DNA from 3 places in the Erwinia sp. PME.40.26/001 genome. Region 2 is predicted to be linked to each of the others. Evidence: riboswitches for the same ligand, from Rfam matches in the RefSeq annotation. Region 2 holds a riboswitch; each other region holds the start of a gene.
What was found. A riboswitch is a leader RNA that binds a small molecule or an ion and turns the genes downstream of it on or off. The one in region 2 is predicted to bind thiamine pyrophosphate.
Positions count from the first base shown of each region.

Region 1: linked by a shared signal. The riboswitch ahead of thiC (phosphomethylpyrimidine synthase ThiC) and the one ahead of thiB (thiamine ABC transporter substrate binding subunit) in region 2 are both predicted to bind thiamine pyrophosphate.
Region 3: linked by a shared signal. The riboswitch ahead of ACZ3HG_RS05260 (TenA family protein) and the one ahead of thiB (thiamine ABC transporter substrate binding subunit) in region 2 are both predicted to bind thiamine pyrophosphate.

Region 1 is NZ_JBVHNP010000017.1:6,190-12,793, forward strand. It holds gene hemE (uroporphyrinogen decarboxylase) at 1-818, opposite strand, end outside; gene ACZ3HG_RS22750 (bactofilin family protein) at 973-1,695, opposite strand; gene nudC (NAD(+) diphosphatase) at 2,077-2,850, opposite strand; gene rsd (sigma D regulator) at 2,926-3,432, shown strand; TPP riboswitch at 3,626-3,726, shown strand; gene thiC (phosphomethylpyrimidine synthase ThiC) at 3,814-5,763, shown strand; gene thiE (thiamine phosphate synthase) at 5,760-6,404, shown strand; gene ACZ3HG_RS22775 (aminotransferase-like domain-containing protein) at 6,568-6,604, opposite strand, start outside.
Region 2 is NZ_JBVHNP010000006.1:147,182-153,785, forward strand. It holds gene leuD (3-isopropylmalate dehydratase small subunit) at 1-508, shown strand, start outside; gene ACZ3HG_RS17180 (MFS transporter) at 595-1,776, opposite strand; gene sgrR (HTH-type transcriptional regulator SgrR) at 2,036-3,697, shown strand; TPP riboswitch at 3,733-3,873, shown strand; gene thiB (thiamine ABC transporter substrate binding subunit) at 3,912-4,898, shown strand; gene thiP (thiamine/thiamine pyrophosphate ABC transporter permease ThiP) at 4,874-6,484, shown strand; gene thiQ (thiamine ABC transporter ATP-binding protein ThiQ) at 6,468-6,604, shown strand, end outside.
Region 3 is NZ_JBVHNP010000001.1:1,069,216-1,075,819, reverse strand. It holds gene ACZ3HG_RS05280 (FAD-dependent oxidoreductase) at 1-617, opposite strand, end outside; gene ACZ3HG_RS05275 (ABC transporter substrate-binding protein) at 810-1,745, opposite strand; partial or broken gene ACZ3HG_RS05270 (ABC transporter permease) at 1,771-2,524, opposite strand; gene ACZ3HG_RS05265 (ABC transporter ATP-binding protein) at 2,521-3,267, opposite strand; gene ACZ3HG_RS05260 (TenA family protein) at 3,264-3,953, opposite strand; TPP riboswitch at 4,018-4,122, opposite strand; gene ACZ3HG_RS05255 (LLM class flavin-dependent oxidoreductase) at 4,222-5,247, shown strand; gene ACZ3HG_RS05250 (carbohydrate porin) at 5,294-6,604, opposite strand, start outside.

The DNA.
Region 1 (6,604 bases), on a different contig from region 2:
GTCGTCCAGTCAAGACCCAGCGCGTCACAGCCGGTGGCAGCCATCGCTTCCAGCCACTGTCCGCCGCCTTTCGTGAACAGCGTGACCGGTACGCGACGTCCTTCATTTTCATGCAGCAGGCCGTCAACGATTTTGTGCATGTAATGCAAAGAGAACTCCAGATAATCGCGTCCGGTCAGCACGCCACCCCAAGTGTCGAATATCATTACCGACTGCGCACCCGCCCGGATCTGTGCGTTGAGGTACAGCGTTACGCTGTCAGCCAGCTTGTCCAGCATCAGATGCAGCGTCTGCGGGTCGGCATACATCATCTTTTTCAGTTTAGTAAAGGCCTTACTGCTGCCGCCTTCGACCATATAGGTAGCGAGCGTCCACGGACTGCCGGAGAAGCCGATCAGCGGAACGTCGCCGTTAAGATTTTTACGGATGGTGCGCACGGCGTTCATCACGTAACCCAGTTCCTGCTCCGGATCCGGGATAGGCAGCTTTTCAACATCAGCACGACAGGTCACCGGCGAAGAAAAACGTGGGCCTTCACCGGCTTCGAAATACAGGCCAAGCCCCATTGCGTCGGGAATGGTCAGAATATCGGAGAACAGGATCGCCGCATCCAGCGCATAGCGCCGCAGGGGCTGCAGCGTGACTTCACAGGCCAGTTCAGCATTTTTGCACAGCGACATGAAGTCACCGGCGACCGCACGGGTAGCCTTGTATTCCGGCAGATAACGCCCGGCCTGACGCATCATCCATACCGGGGTAACATCAACGGGCTGACGCAGCAGCGCGCGCAGATATCGATCGTTCTTCAGTTCATTCATCACGAGACTCTCTCACCATACAGACTGCCAGTGTAACATTTATTGGAATTGACGATGATCGACCGCTCAAAAAATTGAGCGGCGACGCGTACAACCCCGGCTCGGCGAGAACAGTCAGGATCAGGGGCAGAAACAATCATAAGGCCAGTATGGCTTATTTTTTCTCATTGCCAGGGGGGGTTTTATCAGCTTTTTGATCGACGGCGGTGAGAACCGGGGCGCGCTGGCCGCTAGCGACCAGCGGTTTTTTATCTTTTTTCTCTGACTGCGCCTGCGGCTCCTCAATCTGGTGAGAGTTACCGATAAACACCCCGCCTTTTTCAATGGAAAACTCGCTCGCGTATACTTCACCTTCAATCCGGCCACGCGACATAATAATCACCGTTCTGGCATAACAGCTTCCCTTAAGCAGCCCGTTAACCACCAGCTTCAGGGATTTTATCTTGCCGATAACCTTTCCCTCTTTTCCTATTTGTGTACTTTTCTGGCTGGTCAGATCGCCTTCAACAACGCCATTAATAGTAATATTATTTTCATTAGTAATTTCGCCGCGTAATACCGTCCCGATAGAGATAACGGTTTCTTTCGTACTGTTATCGTCGTTTAAAGAAGAAGGCAAAAGGGTACTGGGTTCTGCTTTGGCGGGTGAAGGCAATTTTTCAGTGGCTCGTTCTTCTTCTTTCCTGTTGAAATTAAACACGTTTGTCATCATCCTTTTTGTATACAGACTCGAAATTATTAGCAGCAGGCTGAAACACGCCATGCCAGCCAAAGAGAGCAATAAGACCGTCCTTGTCGAAAGCAGAAAGGCAATAATGCTCATACCCCAGCAGAGCCAGACGCCCCACAGACAACCTTGTTTTTTTGTTTCAGACATTATCTTGATTTGCCATATGCGAAAACACCTTTCCCTGGTTCAGTCATGCCCCCTGATGAATCAGTCCGGAATAGAATTTAGCTGATTTTTTTACACAAAAAAGCGTGATCTGTAAAAAAAGATAACACATAAATCCCGTTAAACTGATGCCATGGGTAATATAGTGCAGGCGTAATCCGGCGTTAATAAAATCTCATTCAATAACGGATTCTATAACTTGTTTACCGCACAGGATGATATTTGAAATTATCGAAGAGATAAAGCCAGATACGCCGGTCATTTTTTACAGTAAACCATTCTCTCCTGGTCCTTTACGCATTTAACCAGGAGAATATATCGCAAATATAAAATATTATGGCAACGACAATATTATTGTCGGAATTATTCCGCCTCTGTGCGACACAATGCAACGGTATCTTCAATCAGCCGACGGGCGACAGTGCCAGCCGGGGGCAGCGGTGGCAGCGCATCAAAGCGATACCAGCCAGCGGAGATCAGCTCTTTTGGATCGATATGGATATCGCCAGCGTCATAGTCAGCCATAAACGCCATCATCAGTGACTGTGGGAAAGGCCAGGGCTGTGAAGAGACGTAACGTAAATTCTTCACCGTGATCCCACTCTCTTCCATCACTTCGCGTGCCACCGTCTGCTCAAGGGTTTCGCCCACTTCCACAAAACCGGCCAGTACCGTGAAAATACCGTTGCGGTGTCGGGTGTGCTGCGCCAGCAATATTTCCTCACCACGGCGGATAGCCACAATGATACAGGGGGCGATTTGCGGGTAGTAACGCTGGCGACAGTGGCTGCACAGACAGGCCCACTCTGTTTTACTGTGGTGCATCTCATGGCCACAGTAACCGCACCACTGGTGAGAACGGTAAAATTCAGCCAGCTGGATGCCGCGTCCGACCAGCTGGAACAGGCCGCTGTCCTGATCGATCAACTGCCGTAACGATCCCATTTCGTGAGGCCGGGTATCGCGGATCAACCATACCGTTTCCCCCTGCCACTCTCCAATTGGCGATCCCCGCGATCCTGCCAGACCCAGTAAACCCGCATTACCTTGAGGAAGTTCACCTTTTGGTAACCAAATTTTATGTTCGTGGCTGACAATCCACCAGCCAGCGTCTACGCTTAAAATTTCCTGTTCCATCATTTTGCTCATCATCCTCAGCTTAAAGACTGGATTGAGGTCAGACGTTAAAATATAACACTCACGGAGTTGAACATGCTTAACCAGTTGGAAGTCCTCACCGCGCGCGTTGGCGGGTGCAGTGAACTGGTAGACTTTTGTCTGCGCTCACGTAAGCAGTTGCTGGTTACCTATTATCAAATGGCTGGCATTAAGCCTAACAAGGAAACGCTGACGACGCTCGATGAAAACGCGCTGGATCTGTTCTGCCAGAATCTGGTGGATTATCTTTCTACGGGCCACTTCACCGTTTATGAACGCTTTATCAAAGAGCTGGAAGGTACAGAGCAGCTGGCAAAAGCAGCGGTTATCTACCCCTCCCTAAAGGCGAATACCGAGCTGATCATGCAGGTTTATGATTCCCATCTGGAAACCGCTATCGATCATGATAATTATCGCGAATTCCAGCATGCCCTGTCGGTTGTCGGTGAAGCGCTGGAGGCGCGTTTTACTCTGGAGGATAAGTTCATCAAGCTGGCACTGGAAAAAAGTGCGGAAAATCAGGAAGCGGCTAACGCCTGTACGCTTGCGCGTCCGGCCTGACAGCGGCTGCCCTCTAAACTTCTTGTCGTTTCCTTAAAGCCCCATTATGCTGAATGGGCTGTCAGGGTAAGGCATGCCTTGCCCTTTCAGAATTCATTTTGTGGTTTAAGCGTCGTCCGGACGGCGTGCGTACCTTAGGGTATGTGAGCATCCCGGGCGCAGGATGGCAAACAAGGCCGCTTAAAATACACTATTCTTCTTGTCGGAGTGCCCTTAGGGGCTGAGACCGTTAATTCGGGATCCGCGGAACCTGATCAGGTTAGTACCTGCGAAGGGAACAAGAGTAAATGCTAAAACGCTGTGAAACGATTTCTCTCACGACGTTCTTATTACTCCCGCCTCCAGGCAAGCAAACTTCCCGTTTATTATCAGGAAATTGCTATGTCTACCCATGAAAAACCTGTCACAGAGAAAAAAAACCGTCGTCGCCAACAGCGGGCGGAAGCACAACAGTTTATTGATTCCCTGCGCGGTACCGCTTTTCCCCATTCAAAACGGATCTACCTGACCGGCTCGCAGCCGGATATCCGCGTACCGATGCGTGAAATACAACTCAGTCCAACCACCGTAGGCGGAAGTCACGATCGCCCGCTGCTGGAGGAAAATGAGCCGGTGCCGGTGTACGATACGGCGGGCCCTTACGGCGATCCGGACGCCACCATTAATGTTCATGCCGGCCTGCAAAAATTACGCAGCAACTGGATCTTTCAGCGCAGTGATACCGGGCTGGTCAGTGAGGTCAGTTCGACATTTACGCAGCAACGCCTGGCCGACGAAGGACTGGATCATCTCCGCTTTGAGCATCTGCCCCGTCCACGCCGTGCACTACCGGGTCGCTGTGTGACCCAGATGCACTATGCCCGCCAGGGCATAGTGACGCCGGAAATGGAGTATATCGCCCTGCGTGAAAATATGGGCCGGGAGCGGATCCGCAGTGAAGTGCTGCTGCAGCAGCATCCCGGGCACAGCTTCGGCGCGCATCTGCCCGACACTATTACCCCCGAGTTTGTCCGTCAGGAGGTTGCCAGCGGACGTGCCATTATCCCGGCCAATATTAATCACCCGGAATCAGAGCCGATGATTATTGGCCGAAACTTTCTGGTGAAGGTAAACGCCAATATCGGTAACTCTGCGGTCAGCTCTTCTATTGAGGAGGAAGTGGAAAAACTGGTGTGGTCGGTTCGCTGGGGGGCCGATACGGTCATGGATCTGTCTACCGGCCGCTATATACATGAAACCCGCGAGTGGATCCTGCGCAACAGCCCGGTTCCCATTGGCACGGTGCCCATTTACCAGGCGCTGGAAAAGGTGAACGGCGTGGCGGAGGATCTGAGCTGGGCTATCTTCCGCGATACCCTGTTGGAACAGGCTGAACAAGGGGTCGATTACTTTACAATCCATGCTGGCGTCCTGCTGCGCTACGTGCCCATGACGGCAAAACGCCTGACCGGCATCGTCTCGCGCGGTGGATCCATCATGGCAAAATGGTGCCTGTCACACCACCAGGAGAGCTTCCTCTATCAGCATTTTCGCGATATCTGTGAAATCTGCGCGGCCTATGATATCTCACTGTCACTGGGGGACGGACTGCGTCCGGGCTCCATCCAGGATGCTAACGATGAAGCGCAGTTTGCCGAACTGCGCACGCTGGGCGAGCTGACCAAAATCGCCTGGGAATATGATGTTCAGGTGATGATTGAAGGACCCGGCCACATCCCGATGCAGATGATCCGCGTCAATATGACAGAACAGCTCGAACACTGTCATGAAGCCCCGTTTTATACCCTGGGCCCCCTGACCACAGATATTGCTCCAGGTTACGACCATTTTACCTCCGGTATCGGTGCCGCGATGATCGGCTGGTTTGGCTGCGCGATGCTGTGCTACGTGACGCCGAAAGAGCATCTCGGCCTGCCGAATAAAGAGGATGTGAAGCAGGGGCTGATCACCTATAAGATCGCTGCCCATGCAGCCGACCTTGCCAAAGGCCACCCCGGGGCACAGATCCGTGATAATGCGATGTCAAAAGCCCGCTTTGAATTCCGCTGGGAAGATCAGTTTAATCTGGCCCTCGACCCGCATACCGCCCGGGCATATCACGATGAAACCCTGCCGCAGGAGTCAGGGAAAGTGGCCCATTTCTGCTCGATGTGTGGCCCCAAATTTTGCTCAATGAAGATCACCCAGGAAGTACGTGAATATGCTGCCCGCCAGGAGGCCGAAGCGCATCCCGTCACGGTCGGTATGGCACAGATGTCCGGGGCATTTCGCCAACGTGGCGGCGAACTTTATCATCCCGCCGACGCCCTGAAACCAGAGGAAAAAATATGAATCGTGGCGCTTTCCCCCCTACCGCAGCACAGTTAGGCCTTTATCCTGTCGTGGACTCGGTGGAATGGATTGCCCGCCTGCTGGATGCCGGCGTTCGCACCCTTCAGCTGCGCATGAAAGACCGTGCAGAACATGAAGTCGAACAGCAGATTATTGATGCTATTGCTCTGGGTAAGCGCTATCAGGCGCGCCTGTTTATCAATGACTACTGGCGGCTGGCGATAAAACATCAGGCCTACGGTGTCCATCTCGGTCAGGAGGATCTGGATATTGCTGACCTGGATGCGATTCACGCAGCCGGGCTGCGCCTGGGGTTGTCAACGCATGACGATGCCGAGCTGGACAGGGCGCTGGCCGAGCAGCCCTCTTATATAGCCCTGGGGCATGTGTTTCCCACCCGGACAAAAGTTATGCCGTCTGCGCCACAGGGTCTGGCAGAGTTGACCCGCCATCTGCGGCGGTTGCAGGGGGTATCCACCGTGGCGATCGGCGGTATCAGTCTCGATCGCGCACCGCAGGTGCTGGCCACGGGGGTAGGCAGCATTGCCGTGGTCAGTGCTATTACCCAGGCCAGTGACTGGCGGGCCGCCACCCGCCAGCTGCTTGACCTGGTGGAACCACACACTGCCCACCGGCGTTAATGTTTTCCCTTGCTCTGGACGCATTGCCGCAAAAAATTGTCGCCGCCGGTAACGCCGTTAAACAAGGTGGAAGACGCTACGCAGGCTGAAGGATTGCTACTTTTCACTGCTGCCTGGCCCGCTATAGTGACAGCGCGGGTGACAATGCGGTCATCTGCCAGGGTCAGTACCCTTCCTTCTCGCTGACCCTGCCTTCTCCC
Region 2 (6,604 bases):
GGTGACGCGCACCGGTTTTGGCCGCAATCTGTTTTTTGACTGGCGCTACACCGATGCCGAAGGGCAGATCTCAGACCCGGAGTTTGTGCTGAATAAGCCCGCGTTTAGCGGAGCCAGCATCATGCTTACCCGGGAAAACTTTGGTTGTGGATCATCACGCGAGCATGCGCCCTGGGCGCTGACCGACTATGGTATTCAGGCGATTATTGGCTCCGGCTTCGCCGATATCTTTGCCAATAACTCATTCAACAATCAGCTTCTGCTGGTGACACTGAGTGAAGAGGAAATTGATGAGATGTTTCGGCGGGTCGCCGACGAGCCGGGTATCCGGTTTACGGTTGATCTGGAAAAACAGCAGGTGCTGGCCGGTGAGAAAGTCTATTCCTTTGAGATCGACGGCTTCCGCCGCCACTGCCTGATTAACGGGCTGGATGCCATCGGTTTGACGCTGCAGCACGAGGCGAAAATCACGGCATACGAGCAAAAACAGCCCGCGTTTCTGCGTTAATTTGGCGGGCTGACCGGAATAGACGGTCAGCCCTGGCGATGTTCAGGGTCGGCCTGTTGTTGCAGCCTACCCGTGGCGAAGCCCCCTTATATCGCTCTTTTTTCCCGCACCCGCCATGACAGCGCCAGCGCCAGCACTGCCAGCCCAAACGCGCCCCAGTAGACAGCGTGATGGCCGAAGGTTTCCGCCAGCGCCCCCTGAATAATCCCGGCCAGGATCACGCCGGTCGAAATACTGTTAGTAAACAGCGTGGTCGCTGCTCCCGGCCGGGAAGGCATTAAGTCCTGGAACCAGATCATACCAATCCCGGCAATAATGCCGATATACACCGCGTTAAACAGCTGCAGCACCATCAGTGCCGTCCGGCTCTGGAACAGCACCAGGCCAAGGTAAAACAGTGCCCCGCAGCCAATCGCCACCAGCATCATATTGCGTTTACCCAGCCGCTTCACGTAATGGCCCGCCAGCAGCATCACCGGAATTTCCAGTCCGGCCGCGGTCCCCATCAGCAGCCCGGCCAGCGTATCCGGCATCCCCAGCACGCTGCTGATATACAATGGCATATCAATGATATACATGGTGTTACAGGTCCACATCAGCACCGACCCGATAAACAGCATGCGCACATCACGGTTCTTCCAGCCGCTAATATGCGTAATCGGCACGTTCGCGGATACCGCAGCACGCGGCACCGAGGGCAGGGTAAACCAGACCAGCGCAATGCAGACCATAAACAGCAGCCCTGCCAGCAGAAACATGGCGGTAAAACCGTAATTCAGCGCGATAGCAAAGGAGAGCGGCGGCCCAATCACCCAGGCCAGAGAAAGCTGGGCACGCATGACGGAGCTGAACATCACCGCCTCACGGGCTGAGCTGTCTGCATATTCCCGCGCCAGCGCGAAAATTTGCGGCATCGCCACGCTGGCGATAGCAGAGAGAAAAACGCCAGCGGTGACCAGCGTCAGATAATGACGGTTAAAGGCAAAAAGGAGCGCGTTTCCTGTCGCCATCACGCAGCAGAACAGGATCAGCATCCGCCGATCGCCCCGGGTGTCGGATCGCTTTGCCAGAAGCAGGCTGACCACAATTCCCGCGACCGCATTGACGGTGTAAAACAACCCCACCCAGAATGGCCGGACCGCGACTTCACGGCTGAGAAACAGACTCAGCGTCGGGGCCTGCAGCGCACCGGCGATGCCGACCATAAAAGAAACCGCCATAAATGCCAGATACACCGGATGGATACGACGGCTAAGGAGCGATGACATGAATAAGGCCTCAGTGACGGGACAATGCGGATAACTACTCCACAGCTTAGAAGAAAACCCACGAAAAAAGCCAGCTATGCCGAAGCTAGCTGGCTGGTGAAAAGCACCATACTCAGAATACCCTTAATAGCAGGGAGATGAATAACGATGATCAAGTGCCATTCAGATATGAATGCCTCCCACTCTTTCATCTGCAGCCATTATCACCGTAATATAAGGCAGGAAAAACAGACAGCTTTTAACACAGGGTTCCTCTTTTATGTCCTCACCCCGTTTACAGCAGCAATTTATCCGGCTCTGGCAGTGCTGCGATGGTCAGCCTCAGGAGACCACCCTCAGCGATCTGGCGGTACAACTCAGCTGCTCACGCCGCCATATGCGCAACCTGCTGAATGCCATGCAGGAACAGGGGTGGCTGGAGTGGCAGGCCGAGGCCGGGCGCGGTAAGCGATCGCGTCTGACCTTCCGCTATACCGGGCTGGCGCTGCAACAACAGCGGGCTGAGGATCTGCTGGAACAGGATCGCATCGATCAGCTGGTGCAGTTAGTCGGCGATAAAAATCGCGTGCGCCAGATGCTGCTCTCCCATCTGGGCCGCAGTTTCCGTCAGGGAAAACACATTCTTCGCGTGCTCTACTATCGTCCCCTGCTCAATCTGCTGCCCGGAACGCCGCTGCGTCGCTCTGAAACTCACCTTGCCCGGCAGATTTTTAACGGGCTGGCGCGAATAAATGAGGAAAACGGGGAAATCGAGCCGGATATTGCCCACCACTGGCAGCAGATTGCACCGGATCACTGGCGCTTCTTTTTGCGCCCGGCGATCCACTTTCATCACGGCCGTGAGCTGGATGTCGACGATGTCATTGCCAGCCTGGAACGCCTGAAAACGCAGCCGCTTTACAGCCATTTAGACCGGATTGAGTGCCACACGCCGTGGACGCTGGATATTTATCTGCACCAGCCCGATAACTGGCTGCCGTGGCTGCTGGGCAGCGTCAGCGCCATGATCCTGCCAAAAGAGTGGCCGCATATGCGCAACTTTGCCCGTCAGCCGGTCGGCACCGGGGCTTACGCGGTGGAACGCAATCAGCACAGCCAGCTGCGTATTTCCGCCTTTGATGACTATTTCGGCTACCGGGCGCTGATAGATGAGGTCAATATCTGGGTCCTGCCGGAGATCAGCGATGAGCTGGTCTACTCCGGGGTCAAACTGCAGAGCGAAAATACCGATGAGAAGTCGGAAGAGAGTCGTCTGGAAGAGGGCTGCTATTTTTTGATGTTCGACCAGCGCTCTGAGCAGGGGCGCAATGAACAGCTGCGCCGCTGGATCAGCACCATTTTTAACCCGATTGCCCTGCTTAACCACAGCGGCATCGCCTATCAGCGCTACTGGTTCCCGGCTTACGGGCTGCTGCCGCGCTGGCATCACCGACGCTCAATGGCGACCGCAGAAAAACCCGCAGGGCTGACCTCACTGACCATCACCTGGTACAGCGATCATATCGAGCATCAGGGGATCGCCAACGCGCTGGGGCCGATCCTTGCCACGCACGGCGTCACGCTCATCACCCAGGAAATTGACTACGAAAGCTGGTATCGCGGTGAGGCGGAAAGTGACATCTGGCTGGGCAGCGCCAACTTCACGCTGCCGCTAGAGTTTTCCCTGTTTTCGCTGCTGTATGAGATCCCGCTGATGCACCACTGTGTGCCCACCGACTGGGAAAACGATGCGCGGCAGTGGCGCGAACAGACCCTGCCGCTGGCTGACTGGAGCAAACAGCTGATAGACAGTAACTATCTGCATCCCCTGTTCCATCACTGGCTGCTGCTGCACGGCCAGCGAAGCATGCGCGGCGTACGCATGAATACCCTCGGCTGGTTTGACTTTAAATCAGCCTGGTTCGCGCCGCCCGAATCATGACGCTTTCGTAACAAAGACGAAACCACTAGAATAGGCCGTTCTCAACGGGGTGCGAACACCCTGCTGAGACATTGCCCGACGCCGGGTCAATGTCTGTGCAGCATGTTTTCGCTGAGAAAAACCCGTCGAACCTGATCCGGATCATACCGGCGTAGGGATTTGAGAGTGTCACTGACTCAGATCCTTTGCGCATTTTCCCTTAAAGGAACGCAAAGTGTTGAAAAAATTACTCCCTCTGCTGGCGCTGTTTTCCCTGCCTGCCCTCGCGGCGAAAGATACCCTGACGGTTTACACCTATGACTCCTTCTCTGCCGAATGGGGGCCGGGGCCGGCGATTAAAAAAGCCTTCGAAGCGCAGTGCAACTGTGAGCTGAAATTCGTCGCACTGGAAGACGGCGTCTCGCTGCTCAATCGCCTGCGTATGGAAGGCAAAAACAGCAAGGCCGACGTGGTGCTGGGGCTGGATAACAATCTGCTGGATGCCGCCGAAAAAACCGGCCTGTTTGCGCCGTCAAAGGTAGACACCCGCCACGCTACGGTGCCGGGCGGCTGGACGAACACAACATTTGTCCCCTATGACTACGGCTGGTTTGCTTTTGTTTATGATAAAACCAGACTGCAGAACCCGCCGAAAAGCCTGAAGGAGCTGGTCGAGAGCGACCGTCCTCTGAAGGTGATTTATGAAGATCCGCGCACCAGCACTCCTGGGCTTGGCCTGCTGCTGTGGATGCAGAAAGTTTACGGCGATAAGAGCCCGGAAGCCTGGCAGCAACTGGCGAAGAAGACCGTCACCGTGACGAAAGGATGGAGTGAGGCCTACGGTCTGTTCCTGAAAGGGGAAAGTGATATGGTGCTCAGTTACACGACCTCGCCTGCTTATCATCTGATTGAAGAGAAGAAAGATCAGTATGCCGCGGCAAACTTCAGTGAAGGCCACTATCTGCAGGTTGAGGTGGCCGGGCAGTTAAAAGCCAGTAAGCAGCCTGAGCTGGCACACTCATTTATGCAATTCGTGATGACACAACCCTTCCAGAAAACCATTGCTACCGGCAACTGGATGTATCCGGCTACCCATACCGCGCTGCCAGAAGGGTTCAACACCCTGACCGTGCCGGCCATTTCGTTGCAGTTCAGCCCGCAGGACGTTGCCACCCAGCGCAGCCAGTGGATTAGTGCATGGCAACGCGCCGTCAGCCGCTAATTCCCGGCTGGTTAGTCCCGGGCCTGCTGGCCGGCCTGCTGCTGGTCAGCGTGGCCCTGCTGGCGTTTTTCGCCCTGTGGCAAAACGCGCCCGCCACGGACTGGCGCGGACTGTGGCAGGACAGCTACCTGTGGCACGTGCTGCGCTTCTCTTTCTGGCAGGCGCTGCTGTCGGCATTGCTGTCGGTACTCCCGGCTATTCCCGTGGCGCGTGCGCTTTACCGCCGTCGCTTCCCCGGACGTGGCACGTTGCTGCGGCTGTGTGCTATGACGCTGGTACTGCCGGTACTGGTGGCCGTGTTTGGTCTTCTCAGCGTGTACGGCCGCAGCGGCTGGCTGGCGCAGCTTTGCGCCCTGCTCGGCGTTGGCTACTCATTCACTCCCTATGGCCTGCAGGGGATCCTGCTGGCCCATGTCTTCTTTAATCTGCCGCTGGCTACGCGCCTGCTGCTCCAGGCCTTACAGCAGATCCCCGCTGAACAGCGACAGATCGCCGCCCAGCTGGGGCTGAGTGGCTGGGCGCATTTTCGCCTTGTCGAATGGCCGTGGCTGCGGCGTCAGCTTCTGCCTGCCGGGGCACTGATCTTCATGCTGTGCTTTGCCAGCTTTGCCACCGTGCTGTCCCTCGGGGGCGGGCCGCGAGCGACCACCATTGAGCTGGCGATCTTCCAGGCGCTGAGTTTTGATTACGATCCCGGGCGGGCCGCCCTGCTGGCGCTGATACAGATGGTGTGCTGCCTCGGGCTCGTGATGTTAAGCCAGCGCCTGAGTAAGGTATTGCCGACGGGGAGTGACAGCCTCGGGGGCTGGCGTAACCCGCAGGACAGCGGTCGCGCCCGCCTGCTTGACGGACTGATGATCGCCAGCATGCTGTTGCTGATCCTGCCACCGCTGCTGGCGGTGGTGGCCGACGGAATGAATCAGGGGTTTGGCGGCGTCCTGCACCAGCCCGCACTGTGGCAGGCGACGTTCACCTCGTTGCGCATTGCCCTGGGCGCTGGGGTCCTCAGCGTGGTGCTGACGCTGATGCTGCTATGGAGCAGCCGTGAACTGCGCCAGCGCCAGCGCCTGCTGTGGGGGCAGACGCTGGAACTGAGTGGCATGCTGATACTGGCGATGCCGGGGATTGTCCTGGCCACCGGTTTTTTCCTGCTGCTCAACCAGACCATCGGGCTGCCGGCGTCGGCAGAGGGGATAGTGATTGTGACTAACGCACTGATGGCGGTGCCGTATGCGATGAAAGTGCTGGAGAACCCGCTGCGCGATATGGCTGAACGCTATGGACGGCTCTGCCTGTCGCTGGATATTCGCGGCTGGAACCGTCTGCGGCTGATTGAGTTGCGCGCCCTGAAGCGCCCCCTTGCGCAGGCGCTCGCTTTTGCCTGCGTGCTGTCAATTGGTGATTTTGGCGTGGTGGCACTGTTTGGCAATGAGCACTTCCGCACCCTGCCGTTTTATCTTTATCAGCAGATAGGCTCATACCGCAGCAGTGACGGGGCGGTCACCGCGCTGTTACTTTTGCTGCTCTGCTTCCTGCTGTTCACTCTGATTGAAAAACTGCCGGGGAACCATGCTAAACCTGACTAATCTGACCTGGCTGTATCATCACCTGCCGATGCGCTTTACCTTCAGCGTGCAGGCGGGGGAACGACTGGCCATCCTGGGCCCCAGCGGAGCAGGAAAAAGTACCCTGCTGAGTCTGATCGC
Region 3 (6,604 bases), on a different contig from region 2:
CATTCCGGGTCATCGTCACGCTTGTTGAGCGGGAACCACAGCACATCCCGTGGCGAACCGAACGAACGCCCGGTCAGTCCGGCCTGCTGTCGGACCCTGGAGTGCCGCCCGTCGCAGCCCACCACCAGCGCTGCGCGGATCTCGCTGCTGCCGCTGGCATGGGTGGCACGCACGCCGGCGACGCGGTCAGCGTCATGCAGCAGTTCGCTGAAGGCCGTGGCGGGATAGAACGAAAACGTCGGCAGGGCGGCGGCTTTTTCTTTCAGAAAGTTGAGGAAATCCCACTGCGGCATAAACGCCATAAAGCGGCATTTGACCGGCAGGCGGGAAAAATCCGCCAGCGTCACCTCTTCACCGCCGATCTCTGCCTCCAGGCGCGGCGCACGCTGGTGCGGTAGCTGCAGCAGTTCGTCGAGCAGGCCAAGGTGGTGCATGATTTGCAGCGTGGAGGGATGGATGGTGTCGCCACGGAAGTCGCGCAGAAAGTCGTCGTGTTTTTCAATTACCACCACCTGCACACCGGCGCGGGCCAGCAGGTAGCCGAGCATCAGTCCGGCCGGGCCGCCGCCTGCGATGCAGCAGTCGGTGGTAAGGCGTTCAGGGGGGAAGGGGGACATAGTGACTCCGGGGAGGTGGGTGTGAGATTTATGATAATAGTTATCATTATCTCTGGCGAATTTTTATCGCCGGGTAAGGTCGGGTCGTGCGAAAAAGAAGCCCGACCCGGCAATCGAAGAGTGCTGCTGCGACTGTGCCGATGATGCACACGGGATGTGATGAACGCCTTTTTTCCGGTCGCCCGCAGGGGGTTAGTGCAGTTCCACCGCGTAGTCTGCAACCGGGGTGATCTTTTTCAGCAGCTTATTGTTAAACAGGAACTGCTCGTAGTCGGTGTAGCGTTTCACGTCGAGCCATGCCGGATCGCGGGCAAACAGCGGCAGGGTTTTCTGCCAGGCGACGCGGTTCAGCTCCGTGTTCAGTTCCGGGTGCGCTTTAGCAAAGGCCAGCCAGCTCTCCTGCGGGTGTTTCTGCAGATAGTCGTTGCCTTTTTTCAGCGCTGCGAGGAATTTCTTCACCTTCGGTTCGTTCACGCTGTCGCGGTTGGCGACAATCACCAGCTCGTCATAAGCCGGTACGCCGTAATCCTCGACGTTGAGCACCACCGGATCTTTACCCTGCAACCTTAGCTCCTCCGCTTCAATATTGCGGTAACCGCCGATCACCGCATCCACCTGCCCGGCCAGCAGGGCGCTGGTCAGCTGGAAGTTAACGTTAATCATCTTTATCTCTTTCAGGCTGAGTTTCTGATGCTTCATCATGGTGCTCAGCGTCACCTGTTCAATGCCGCTGACCGAATAACCGACGGTCTTGCCTTTCAGCCCTGACGGGGAGGTAATACGCTTATCCAGGGTGATGACGGTATTCAGCGGTGTGTTAATCAGCGTTCCCACGCGGACCAGCGGCAGGCCATCATCGGCGAAAAAATGCAGCTGGGGCTGATAGGTGATGGCAAGGTCCGCCTGTCTGGCCGCCACCAGACGCGGCGGCAGCGACGGGTCGGAAGGCGGGATAATCGTCACGTCCAGTCCCTCGGCCTTAAAGGCACCGATCTGCTCTGCCACCATAATCGGCGCATGATCCGGATTAATGTACCAGTCAAGTACCAGCGTCAGTTTCTCGCCAGCCATCGCCCCACTGCTGCAGGCTCCGCTTAACAGCAGTCCGGCGCAGATGTTCTTGATCATTTTATCTTCCTTCCAGAGGTTATCATCATGATTCAGGTGCCCAGTTAATCAGGCGGTGGAGCAGGGTGTCGACGGCCATCCAGAGTAAGACGGTCATCAGCACCAGAATAAACAATGCGGCAAAACACTGATCCGTCTGCATGCGTGCGTTGGCGTTCAGCATAACGAAGCCCAGCCCTCCGGCGGACCCGACCCATTCCCCGATAATCGCGCCAATCGGTGCCACGGCGGCGGCCATCCGCAGGCCGGAACCGAAAGCCGGTAACGCCGCCATCAGACGGACGTGGCGCAGCTGGGCCCAGCCAGAGGCCCCCATGGTGCGCGCCAGATCCAGGTAGTCCTGATTGACCCGCCTGAGCCCGTCAAACAGGGCCGACGTTACCGGGAAAAAAATCACCAGCACCGCCATCGCCACTTTGGCACTGAGGCCAAAGCCAAACCACAGAACCAGCAGCGGGGCCAGTGCAAATACCGGAATGGCCTGGCTGGTCAGCACCAGCGGCATCAGCCAGCGCTGCAGACGGGGGGGAGACGATCATCAGGATGGCCAGCAGCGACCCCAGCAACACGCCCAGCACCAGCCCGGCCAGCACTTCCGATGCGGTGATCAGGCTGTGATAAGCGAGAAAGGCGCGCCACTCCCACAGCGCACTGGCCACCGCGACCGGTGAGGGCAGCAAAAAGGCCGGGATCGTGCTCAGGGTGGCCAGCCACCACAGCAGGATCAGTCCGCTAAAAATTATCAGCCCGCGAGCGTGACCTGCCAGGCTGGCCCTCATCCTGCCGCCCTCAGCAGCTGTTGCAACAGCTGCCCCTGGCTTTTCAGCAGGTCGGCATCATCCGGCGCACGCGGCGGCAGGCCGCCAATGGTGTGACTGTCGTCGATGCCCGCAGGGTGCCCGGAGAGCACCAGCAGATGGTGGCTCAGACGGCAGGCTTCCATCGGGTCGTGGGTGATCAGCAGTACGGTGCGGTCCGCCAGCACCTCAGCGGCCAGCGTCTGGATCTTCGCCCGCGTCAGCGTGTCGAGCGCAGAGAAGGGTTCGTCCATCAGCACAACGGGGCGGTTCTCATACAGGGTGCGGGCGATGGCCGCACGCTGGCGCATGCCGCCGGAGAGGGCGGCGGGATGAAGGCCGGCATAGTCGTGCAGCCCGACGCGCGCCAGCAGGTGGTCAGCCCGGGCACTGTCAACGGGCTCCCTGCGCAGCCGCGCGCCGAGGGTGACGTTGTCGCGGATCGACAGCCACGGATAAAGCAGATCTTTCTGACCCATCCAGGCGATGCGCCCGGCCAGCGGCAGGCCGTCGCTGCCGCAGACCGAACCGGCATCGGGCGGGAGCAGCCCGGCAATGATCTTCAGCAGGCTGGTTTTGCCGCAGCCGCTGGCCCCCAGCAGCGCAACAAAACGCCCGGCGGGAATATCCACGCTGAGATCGCTGAAGAGCGGGCGCGGGCCGAAGCGCAGCGTCAGATGGCGAACCGCGATGCCCGGCGGTGGCGAAGCGGAATGGGCGGTCACGGGGTCGGTACCGCGTTGAGTCCCATCTGCCAGAAAGCCGACTCCAGGCGGGTAGCGGTGGTAAAAATCTCGGACAGGGCAGGGAAGCGGCTGCCGGCTCCCCGCTGCTGGCCGACCGTTTCCAGCAGTGCAAGGGCGGCACGTACCCCGGTCAGGTAGTCCGGGTCCGCATAGTTGCGGATCCAGGAAGCGTAAGGGCTGCCTGCCAGCACCGTGCGGGGGGAGGCCAGCAGGCCCAGGCCGATTTCGGCATACCCTGCCACACAGGGGAGCAGGGCGGCCAGCAGATCCAGCGCATCCCCTGAGTGACCGATATCCAGCACGTAGCGGGTGTAGTTCATGGTTTCTGCCGCCTCCGGTTCAGCGGCCATCTGTGCCTCGTTCAGCCCCCAGCTCTCGCAGTAGCGGACGTGCAGCGGCAGTTCGCTGACAATGGCATTGAGCGAGGCGGTAGCGGCACGCATCTCCGGCAGCGTGCGCAGCTTGCTGACCAGCAGCGCCCAGGCACGGGCAAAGTGGATCAGAAACAGGTAATCCTGGGTCAGATAGCGGCGAAAGGCGGTTTCGGGCAGCGTGCCCGTTGAGAGCTGCTGAATAAACGGATGCGCCACATAGTCCTGCCAGTCGTTGCCCGCCTGCTGGCGTAAACGTCCGTACAGGCCGTGGCTGAAATCGACAGGCTCAATGGTGTTCGACACAGAATCCCCTCATTTAAGTGGCGATCCAGGTGCGCGGAGGTGTGATCAGGCGAGAATAATGCCTACCCGTCCCTTCGCTGGCATGACCCAGATCAGGTTCAAAGGGTTCGGCTTATTACGCCATCTCAGCCCATACAGGACACCCCTCGGAGTGAATTGTTATACGATAATTCATTTTGGATAGCAATCCTTGCCAGCTGGCGAGATAGCGCGTACTTATACTGAATTGATTCGTTTTATCCTGTTGAGAAACCCTATGAAAAGTATTGGATTCCTGTCATTCGGTCACTGGACACCGTCCCCGCAGTCCGGCACCCGTTCAGCCGCTGACGCCCTGCTACAGTCTATCGACCTGGCCGTGGCGGCGGAAGAGCTCGGCGCAGACGGCGCGTATTTTCGCGTCCACCACTTCGCCCGTCAGTTAAGTTCACCCTTCCCGCTGATGGCCGCCGTCGGGGCGAAAACCCGGCGCATTGAGATTGGCACCGGGGTGATCGATATGCGTTACGAGAACCCGATGTATATGGCGGAAGATGCCGGTTCCGCTGACCTGATTTCAGGGGGGCGTCTGCAGCTGGGCATCAGCCGGGGTTCCCCTGAACAGGTGATCGACGGCTGGCGCTATTTTGGCTATCAGCCTGCGGAAGGGGAAAACGAGTCGGATATGGCGCGTCATCACACCGAAGTGCTGCTGGATGTGCTGCGCGGCGAAGGCTTTGCCAAACCGAACCCGCAGCCGATGTTTCCTAACCCGCCGGGCATGCTGCGCGTGGAGCCGTTCTCTGAAGGGCTGCGCGACCGCATCTGGTGGGGGGCGGGCTCCAATGCCACGGCGGTGTGGGCGGCCAGGCTGGGGATGAATCTGCAAAGCTCGACGCTGAAGGATGATGAAACCGGCGAACCTTTCCACATTCAGCAGGCGGCACAAATCCGCGCCTATCGTGAAGCGTGGAAAGCCGCGGGACACCTGCGTACGCCGCGCGTCTCGGTCAGCCGCAGTATTTTTGCGCTGGTGAACGAGAAGGATCGGGCGTACTTCGGCAACAGCGGTAAAGAAGGGGATAAGGTGGGGTATCTTGATGAGAAAACCCGGGCGATTTTTGGCCGCAGCTACGCCGCAGAACCTGACCGGCTGATTGAACAGCTGGCGCAGGACGAAGCGATTGCCGAAGCCGATACGCTGCTGCTCACCGTGCCGAATCAGCTGGGGGTGGATTACTGCGCACACACCATTGAAGCGATCCTTAAGCATGTGGCGCCAGGGCTGGGATGGCGTAACTAAGCGGGGGCTGGGGAACCGCCAGGCGTGCCTGGCGGTGACGTCAGCGTTAAAAGAGGTATTTCGCCCGCACGCGTGCGCCGTAACGTGGCTGATGATTTCCCCGATCGTCATCGGCGGCATTCAGCCATGACGCGTAACCGCCAAGATAGACCGTGAAGTTGGGCATATCGAGGATATCGGGAAGCTGCCAGGAGGTATGCAGGGTATGAATGTCGTAGCGCCCCGGCTGGAAGATAGCGCAGTCAGCGGTACACTCCTCACTGACACCGGACGCTGAGAATTCCGTGATATTATTATGGGCGTAGATATAGCCCAGTTCGACACGATGCCAGAGAGCATTAATCCCGGCGCTAAAGTCGGTTTCCTCCCGGGCATCCATATAGGCCGTATTCACGTTCACCACGGTGCCATTCTGCGGGTTGTTCTTTAACGTATTCCACGTCATGGTCAGCCCGTAGCCGGTGCGCTCCGACTGATCGCGCCAGCGGCCGTCACGGTCGGTATAGCCATAGGCGTTATTCACGATATTGCTTTCCATGGCGGCGGCGACGGACCAGATATCGGATCGCCATGCCACGACCGGGCGCACGTACATCACATTTTTCTGGTTTTCCATCGTGCGGCCGTGATAACGCTGATCCACATACAGCGCGCTGCCATCCTCAATCAGGGTGTTCACTTCAACGTACCACTTATCCCAGGTTTGGCTCAGCAGCAGGTTACCGCCGCTGTTACTGCGGCCACGCGCCTCCTTCATCATGTAGATATAGCCGTAGCCGTCGCTGTACAGATCGTTAGCGGTATTGCCCGAGTATTCGATAAAGGTGTCCTGATTGAGGGGAAACATATCCCAGGCTTCAAACCGCCCGGTCTTCACCTGCCAGTGGTCTTTCTGACCGAAAAAGAAAGCCGCATCGTCCAGATTCATTTTTCCGCGAATATCGGCCAGCGGCTGAACGTTGAATCCGGCATATTTCCCCTCAGTACCCTGGCGGATCCCCTCCACGCCTAACAGTATGCGGCCGTTAATATCCCAGCGTTCTTTATTGCCGGGAGCCCAGCTTTTATTGCTGCTGGTTTTTAACGATGTCAGGCTGCCCGTGCGGCTGGCCGCGTCGCCATTAAATTCCACATCGCCATAAAAACGCAGTTCCGCCGGGGTGTTCAGGCTCACGTCGAGGGGGCGAGCGGTGCCCGCGTGGGCGGTGGCGGCGTTATCCCCCCGGGTGTTCTGTTTTAATTTCACCATTTCCGCTTCTGCCCGGTCGGCGCGGTTTTCTGCCTTTTTCAAACGCGCTTCGAGTAATAAAAAACGCTGTTCAACGGTTAAGGTACTTTCAGCAAACAGGGTGACCGG